2 regions of the Arthrobacter sp. 10N44_2 genome follow, and region 2 is predicted to be linked to the other one. Evidence: riboswitches for the same ligand, from Rfam matches in the RefSeq annotation. Region 2 holds a riboswitch; the other holds the start of a gene.
The links. A riboswitch is a leader RNA that binds a small molecule or an ion and turns the genes downstream of it on or off. The one in region 2 is predicted to bind thiamine pyrophosphate.
Positions count from the first base shown of each region.

Region 1: linked by a shared signal. The riboswitch ahead of thiO (glycine oxidase ThiO) and the one ahead of AC1DBX_RS08785 (ECF transporter S component) in region 2 are both predicted to bind thiamine pyrophosphate.

Region 1 is NZ_JBFTHT010000002.1:1,089-5,363, forward strand. Features, by position in the region: gene AC1DBX_RS02965 (thiazole synthase) at 1-816, opposite strand, end outside; gene thiS (sulfur carrier protein ThiS) at 822-1,058, opposite strand; gene thiO (glycine oxidase ThiO) at 1,055-2,365, opposite strand; TPP riboswitch at 2,359-2,479, opposite strand; gene thiE (thiamine phosphate synthase) at 2,506-3,204, shown strand; gene AC1DBX_RS02985 (ferritin-like fold-containing protein) at 3,242-3,916, opposite strand; gene AC1DBX_RS02990 (RNB domain-containing ribonuclease) at 3,955-4,275, shown strand, end outside.
Region 2 is NZ_JBFTHT010000006.1:81,734-86,008, forward strand. Features, by position in the region: gene AC1DBX_RS08760 (Na+/H+ antiporter subunit E) at 1-112, shown strand, start outside; gene AC1DBX_RS08765 (MrpF/PhaF family protein) at 109-387, shown strand; gene mnhG (monovalent cation/H(+) antiporter subunit G) at 419-769, shown strand; gene AC1DBX_RS08775 (DUF4235 domain-containing protein) at 877-1,140, opposite strand; gene AC1DBX_RS08780 (heme-degrading domain-containing protein) at 1,180-1,725, opposite strand; TPP riboswitch at 1,913-2,056, shown strand; gene AC1DBX_RS08785 (ECF transporter S component) at 2,123-2,770, shown strand; gene AC1DBX_RS08790 (ABC transporter ATP-binding protein) at 2,799-4,275, shown strand, end outside.

The DNA.
Region 1 (4,275 bases), on a different contig from region 2:
CTCGGCCCGGCCTTCCATTGCCGAGGACGCCAATGCGTGTTCCCGCCGCGGGATCCTGCCGGCCGCTTTCGCCAGCCTGCCGGCGATGACGGCATGTTTGAAGGCCTCGCCCATGAGCACCGGATTCTGCGCACGGGTCACCGCCGTAGCCAACAGCACGGCGTCGCAGCCGAGTTCCATCGCTAGGGCAGCGTCCGAGGCCGTGCCGATCCCGGCATCCAGCACCACGGGCACGGACGCGCGCGAGACGATCAGCTCGATGTTGTGCGGGTTCAGGATGCCCAGTCCGGTGCCGATCGGGGCGCCCAACGGCATCACGGCCGTCGCGCCGAGGTTTTCGAGCCGGAGGGCAAGCACGGGGTCGTCGTTCGTGTAGGCGAAGACCTTGAAGCCTCGGGCCACGAGCTGTTCGGTTGCGTCCACGAGTTCGACGGCGTCCGGCAGCAATGTGTGCTCGTCGGCAATGACTTCGAGCTTGACCCAGTCCGTTTCCAGGGCCTCCCGCGCCAGCTCGGCGGTGAGGACGGCGTCCTTGGCGGTGAAGCAGCCTGCCGTGTTGGGCAGTACCCGGATCTGATGGTCCTCGAGCAGCTGGAACAGCGAGCCCGTCTCCGCCGGCGAATAGCGGCGCATCGCCACCGTGGTCAGCTCCGTCCCGGACGCCACCAGCGCCGCCCCGAGCCCGTCCAGGCTCGGCGCACCGCCGGTTCCCATGATGAGGCGGGAGCCGAGCCTTACGCCGTCGACCACGAACGGATCGGCCACCGCACCGGTCATGGGGACGGCCTGTGTTCCTGCGAACGTCGTCTCGTTCATGCTGGTCATCCTCCCTGGACTGCCGTGACAAGTTCGACGTCGTCGCCGTCGGCGAGCGCCGTGGCGTGCCACTGGCTGCGCGGCACCACTTCGGCGTTGCGGGCGACGGCGACACCGAGCTTCCGCCCGTCGGCGGCGCGGCCGTCGGGGCCGATGCTCCGGCCAGTGAGCTGGCTGACGAGTGTGGAGACGGAGGCGCCGTCGGCGACGCTCTGATCCGTTCCGTTAAGTCGGATGTTCATGCTGCTTCCTTCTTGGGGCTGTCCCCGGACGTAACCGGGAGGCGGGAAAAACGGTCGGGGCGGAACCCGGCCCAGCGCGGGTCCGGCGTGAAGTCCATGAGTTGCCGGCACACGGCGGCAGCGGCGGGGGTCAGCAGGACGCCGTGCCGGAAGAATCCTGTGGCGATGATGAGTCCCGGGACGTCGCCGCCGTCCGCTTGTGCGACCCGCCCCAGCAGCGGGGCATTGTCCGGGGTTCCTGGCCGCGCCCGCGCCGTGGCTTCCAAAAGCTCCAGCTCGGCGACCGCAGGCACCAGCTGCTGGGCATCCCGCAGCAGCTGGTAAATGCCGCCGGCGGAAACTGCGTGCGGATCCGACGGTCCATCCTCCCGCTGGGTGGCCCCGATCACCACGGTGCCGTCCTGGCGGGGGACGATGTACACCGGGATGCCGCGCACCATGCCCCGCACGGTGGCCGTGAGCAGCGGCTGCAGATGCGGAGGCACGCGGAGCCGGAGGATGTCGCCGTAGACGGGCCGCAGCGGCAGCGCCAGCCCGGCCGGCAGCTCCTCGAGCGCGGCGGCGCCGAGCCCGTTGGCGACCACGGTCTCGGCAGCCCGCACGGTACCGCCGCCGGCCAACCGCACACCCGCCACCTGTCCGTCCTGCCACAGCAGGCCTGCCGCGCGCCGCCGGACGAAGCTGCCGCCTTCCGCACCGAGCACGCCCGCGAGCCGGGTGATCAGCAGGCGGGGGTCCACCTGGTGGTCGGCCGGGATGTCGAAGGCACACGAGATGCCGGGACTCAGCAGGGGCTCCCGGGTGCGCGCCTCGCGCACTGTCAGCGGCTCCACGGCCAGGCCGCATGCCTGCTGGACTTCCCTCAAGTCCGCGAGCGCGCGCCGGTCCGCCGCGTCGGCCCCCACCGCCAGGGTCGGCGTCGTTAAGTAGCCGGTACCTGCCGGCGAATCCGCGCCAGCGGCACCGGCGTCTAGAGCCGCAGCGAATCCTGGCCACAACCGGGAGGCTTCAAGCATCAGTTCCAGGAGCTGTTCCTCCTGGTAGTGCAGTTCACTCACGGGGGCCAGCATGCCGGCCGCGGCCCAGCTGGCTCCGCTGCCGGGAGCATCATCGATCAGGACCACGGATCGGCCCGAGCGGATGGCCTCGAACGCGATGCCATGGCCGATCACCCCGCCGCCGATCACGGCCACGTCGGCAGTCGTGTCCCCCGCGATGATTCCCTCTGCGGTACCGGTCCCTGTGTCACAAACCTGGGCGGCGGCGTCATTTGCGGCTCCGGCTGCACGGCCTGCTCGTGTGCCCATGAAGAATTCCTTCCCTACGCCGGTACTAGCCGGATCAGGTCAAGCGGTCGGCTCTGACGCCCTCTCAGCCGGGCAGCGGCGACATGGCTGCTGCGGGCTCCCGCGGTATGCGCCCAGTTTAGAGGAACTAGGCTGGTCCCATGAGCCAGGACCCTCTCCACACCACCGCCCGCCTCTATCTCTGCACCGACGCCCGCAGGGACCGCGGCGACTTCGAGGACTTCGTGGACGCCGCCTTCGCCGGCGGCGTGGACATCATCCAGTTGCGCGACAAGTCGCTCGAGGCCTCCGAGGAGCTGGAACTGCTGGAGGTCCTGCACACCGCGGCGCAGCGCCACGGGCGGCTGTGGGCCGTCAATGACCGGGCGGACATCGCCTCCCTGTCCGGGGCTCCGGTGTTCCATGTCGGCCAGAAGGACATTTCGCTCGACGCCGCCCGCGGCTTTCTCGGCAAGGATGCCGTGATCGGCCTGTCCACCCACAGCCCGAAGCAGGTGGACGCCGCCATCGCTGCCGCGCCAGGCCGCAAAGGGCTCGATTATTTCTGTGTGGGCCCCGTGTGGGCGACGCCCACCAAGCCCGGACGCGCCGCCGTCGGCCTCGATCTGGTGCGCTACGCCGCCCAGGCGATCGGCGGGGCGGACGCGGAGGGAACCGGCAAGGTCGACGAAAGCGTGCTGCCGTGGTTCGCGATCGGCGGGATCGACCTCAGTAACGTGGAGCAGGTAGTCGATGCCGGTGCCCGGCGGATCGTCGTGGTCCGGGCGATCACCGACGCCACTGATCCGGCCCACGCCGCCGGAGCCTTGCTGGCGGCGCTGGACGCCGCCGCATCCTAAGCAGGTCCCCAGACCGTAATGCCGGCCGGCACTGAAACTATCCGGCGAGACCCAGCTCCGTCATCCGGCGCGCGTGGTTCGCTGCAAGTTCGGCCGCCAGGCCATTGACCAGCGCCCGGGCGCCGGCGTCGTCGAGCCCCGACAGTCCGCCGAGGAACGCGTGCTCAGCGCTGACACGCTGGGCGTGGTTCAGTACTTCCCCCAGCAGACGCCTGGCCCACAACGCCAGGCGCGACGCCAGCCGGGGGTCATCGGCCAGGGCCGCCTTGATGCGCGCCTGCAGCACGGCCGTGGACTCACCGGTGGAGCGAACCTGCCCGATCAACTCACGGGTCGCGGCGTCGACGTACCGGCCCACGACGCTGTAAAAGTCCGCGGCGACCGTGTCGATCACGTAGGCCTTCATGAGGGCCTCGTACCAGTCCGACGGGCGCGTGCGTTCGTGGAAGTGGTCCACCGCGGGCTGGAACGGCAGCATGGCGGCCTCCGTATCCAGGCCCATGTGTTCGAGCCGGATTCGGACGAGTTCGTAATGCTGGAACTCGACCACCGCCATCCTGCCCAGCAACGCACGGTCATGCAGCGTGGGCGAATACCGGGCACTCGAGGACAGCCGCTCGAAGGCGGAAAGCTCGCCGTACGCCAAGACTCCCAGCAGGTCGGCAATGAAGCTGTTGTAGAGGGCAGGATCGTCCGCAGTTGCGCTCATCATCCAAGACTAATAGCGGAAATCGGGCTACCCTGATTTTCGTGTCCCATCATCGCCTGACCCCCAGTGTCCACGAGCAGCAGAACCAGCTTGCCGGGGCACTCAAGGCGTTGCGCACCACGCTGGAACTGCCCGGCCCGTTCCCCGAGGATGTGCTGCGCGACGCGGAGGCGGCGGTGGCCGAGCACAAGCTCCCGGACCTTGACCTCACGCACGTCGAGTTCGTGACCATCGATCCGGCATCGTCCACCGACCTGGACCAGGCCCTGTTTATCGAACGGAGCAACGGCGGCTACAAGGTCTTCTACGCCATCGCCGACGTCCCCTCCTTTGTCGCCCCGGGCGGGGCGCTGGACGCCGAG
Region 2 (4,275 bases):
CGAGGACGCGGCCAAGCTGCGCAAAGAGGTCCGGGACACCGAGGCCGGGCTGATCCGGATCATGGGGACCAAAGCCGAACTTTCCGCCCTGACACAGGAGACCCCCGCATGATGCAGACCGTCCTGACGGTGACCGCCGTCGTACTGTCCCTGGCCGCCGCGGGGGCGATCGTCCGGATCGCGCGGGGGCCCTCGCTGCTGGACCGGGTTCTGGCCGCCGACGTGCTGCTGGCCATCTTCGGCGCGGCCCTGTGCATCGACATGGCCGCCAACCGGCACCTGAACAACCTGATGCTGCTCGTTGCGATTTCCCTGATCGGATTCGTCGGCTCGGTCACCGTGGCCCGGTTCGTGGCCGACAGGCGGGAGGGCGTCCGTGAATCCTGACACAGTGATCGACGCCGTCTCCGCCGTGTTCATGGTGACCGGAGCCCTGATGTCCCTCGCGGCCGCCATCGGGCTGCTGCGATTCCCGGACCTCATGAGCAGGATGCACGCGGCCACCAAACCGCAGGTCCTCGGCCTGTTCCTGCTGCTGGCGGCCCTCGGCCTGCAGATGCGCACCTGGTCGGTGTGGCCCGTCCTGCTGGTGGCCTGGCTCTTCCAGCTGCTCACCGTCCCCGTGTCCGCCCACATGGTGGGTCGGGCCGGCTACCGGACCAAGCACCTGCACCCGGAGCTGCTGAGCTCCGACGAGCTCGAGGCGGTAGTCCAGAAGGCCGCCCAGCAGGCGGCCACGCACGGAGCGGACGACGACGACGACCGCTGAGCCCCGTCTGGCCAGGCGGACCCGGCCGCACGTCGCCCCGTCCGGCCCGGCGGACCCGGCCGGGGCCTTCGACTGCCGCGGCGGGCGCCGCGGCCAGTCGCGTCAGGTCAGACGACGTCCTGGGTCTTGGCGAAGCGGGTGATCGCGCGCTGGGTGCCGCGGTTGGCGAGCACCTGGATGATGGCGCTGACCGAGGCGGAGATCAGGGCGAACGTCAGGGCCGAGCGCAGGGTGGTGGGAACGTCGTCCTCCTGGCCCTTGGGCGGCTTGTTGCCCGTGGACTTTTCCCACATGGTGTCCACCAGCTTGGTGCCGGCAAAGCCGGCCAGGAGGCTGACGCCGGTGCCGAGCAGCTTGATGAGGATGTTCATTCTTCGGTCTCCTTGGGACGGGAACGGTTTTCCCCTAGCCTAGCGTTCCGGGGTGAGGACCATCCGCAGGGCCTCGACCACGAGTTCGTGATCCGCCTTCTGGGGCAGGCCGGAGACGGTGACGACGGCGACGGCGCCCGTGCCGCGCACGTAAATGGGAAACGCCCCGCCGTGGGCGGCGAACTCCGACTGATCCCACCAGGCGTTGTCCTCGATCCTTCCGCCGGCAGCGCGGGCCCGGAGGCCCACCAGCAGGGACGGGACCTCGTACCGCATGGCGGTGCGCTTTTTGGCGTTGATCCAGCGCTCATTGTCCGGTGTGGCGCCGTCCAGCGCGGCGTGGAAGAGCACCTGCTCGCCTTTGGTGATGTCGACGGCAATGGGCAGCGAGCGTTGCCTGCCCAGCTCGACAAGGAGGAGCCCGAGGTCCAGGGCGTCATCCTTGCTGAACGACGCGAACTGGAGCGCCTCTATCTCGGCCAGCACGCGGCCAATGAGCGCCGCCAGGGAACCCCGCGGCTGCGGCTCATTGGAGTCGGGATCGTATTCCCCGGAGGGATCTTGGGTGACCGGTGTGTGCGACAAAATATTCCAGCTTTCCGGTGGGTGACGAGGCCGCCCGCTGGCGGGTCCGGGGGTCCGGCACGACGACTCTACCAAGAGGGATTTCCGGGCCGCCGGGACTGCCGCCGTCCGGTCCACGATTGTGACGGCACACCACTGAAATCCCGGCCGTCCGGGTGTAAACTGAGCCAGCCCACAAGGGCGAAAATAATTACGACAGGGGAGCGCCGCCGTCGGGCATCGCCGGAAAAATCCGGGGAAACCTTTGGTGGGCGCTGAGAGTGCGGACAGCCGCAGACCCTCGAACCTGATCCGGTTAGTACCGGCGCAAGGGAGTCGAGTTCTCAGGATGCGCGGAGGGCGGCGGAAGCCGAGACCGGCCGGCGCACCCTCCCCTCCTGTTCCTCAGGAGGACGACATGACAGATATTTCAGCACAGCATGGTTCCGCCAGCCGTTCATCCGCCCGGCGCAACTACAGCTGGCGCGTGGTGGACATTGTGGTGGCCGCGTTGATCGCCGTTGCCGGCGGCGTCATTTTCTGGGCCTGGTCCCAGGGCGCGAACCTGATCTCGACTCCGGTCAACGCGGTCTACCCGCCGTTGAGCGGACTCTACGCCGGCGGCTGGATGATCCCGGCGGTGCTGGGCATGCTCATCATCCGCAAGCCGGGCGCCGCGCTCTTCTGCGAAACCGTCGCGGCCACCGGCGAGCTCATCATGGGTTCGCAGTACGGCACCACGGTGCTGATCTCCGGCATCCTGCAGGGCCTCGGCGCCGAACTGGTCTTCGCGGCCTTCCTCTACAAGAAGTTCAACCTGCCCGTCTCCGTGCTGGCCGGCGCCGGCGCTGGCCTCTTCTGCGGCCTGAACGACTCCTTCCTGCCGTGGGGCTGGAACATCGCCTACGAAGCCGGCGACAAGCTCGCCTACATCGTCTTCACCACGATCTCCGGCGCAGTGATTGCCGGCGGACTGGCCTGGCTCGCCACCCGCGGCCTGGCGAAAACCGGAGTGCTGGGCTCCTTTGCCTCCCGCAAGGCCGCCACGGAGCCCGTCTTCTCCTGAGCCCCGTCGCTGAATCCTGCAGAGAATCATGAGATCTTCACCGGGCGTCCGGCCGGCCGCCGTCACGGCCCGCGGCTGGGGCTGGCGGCATGCCGGACGGACCAGGCCCGCCGTCAGCGGCCTTGACCTGGACATCCAGCCGGGGGAGCGCGTGCTCCTGCTGGGGCCCTCCGGCGCCGGCAAGTCGACGCTGCTCCACGCCCTGGCCGGCGTTCTGGGCGACGGCGCGGCCGGCGACTCCGGGGACCCCGGCGACTCCGGCGACTCCGGCGAAGCCGAAGATGCAGACGAGACCGGCAGCCTCCTGATCGACGGTGCCGCGCCACGGGCGCAGCGCGGCCGCGCCGGGCTGGTGCAGCAGGACCCGGAAACGCAGGTGGTGCTCTCCCGCCTCGGCGACGACGTCGCCTTCGGGGCGGAGAACCTCGCCGTCCCGGCGGCGGAGATCTGGCCGCGCGTGCGCGAGGCCCTCGACGACGTCGGGCTGGGACAGCTGCCGCTGGACCACCCGACGGCGGCCCTCTCCGGCGGCCAAAAGCAACGGCTCGCGCTCGCCGGGATCCTCGCGATGCGGCCAGGGCTGCTGCTGCTCGACGAGCCGACCGCCAACCTCGACCCCACGGGCGTCCTGGAGGTCCGCGACGCTGTGGGCCGCTGCCTGGACAAGACAGGCGCCACGCTGGTGGTCGTGGAGCACCGGGTGGGGGTCTGGAAAGACCTGGTGGACAGGATCGTGGTGCTGCAGCCAGGGTCCGCCACGGACTCCGCGGTCTTGATTGACGGACCGCCGGACCGGGTCCTGGCCGAGGCGCGGGACATGCTCATCGGTGCGGGCGTCTGGGTGCCGGGCTACGTCCCGGCGACGCGGATGCGGACACCGGCGCGGGGCGCGGGACAGACTCTGCTCGCGGCCGACGCGCTCGCGGTGTCCCGCGAACGGCCGCGGCGGGCCGGGCTGCGCGACGGCTTCCGCACCATCGCGCCGCGTCCGGTCCAGTCCGGGGTCTCGGTCCGGGTCCGCGCCGGCGAGGCGCTGACCATCACCGGACAGAACGGCACAGGGAAGTCCACCCTGGCGCTGACGCTGGCCGGTCTCCTGCGGCCCGTCGCGGGAACAGTCTCGGCCACGGCGGAGCTGAGCAGCCCCGCCACCGGTCACTCCAGCGGTCGCTCCAGTGGCCGCGTACGCGACGGCGCCGGACCCGATCCCTACCGGTGGAAGGCCCAGCAGCTGATCGCCAGGATCGGAACCGTCTTCCAGGAACCCGAGCACCAGTTCGTTACCGGCAAGGTCCTCGACGAGCTCATGTTCGGACCGCGCCACCTCGGCTACGGCGAAGACCGCGTGGACGAACTGCTGGAGCGGCTGCGGCTGACGGAGCTTGTGGACGCCAACCCCTACACGCTCTCCGGCGGCGAGAAGCGGCGCCTTTCGGTAGCCACTGTGCTGGCGGCGCACCCCCAGGTGCTGGTCCTGGACGAGCCCACCTTCGGCCAGGATGCCA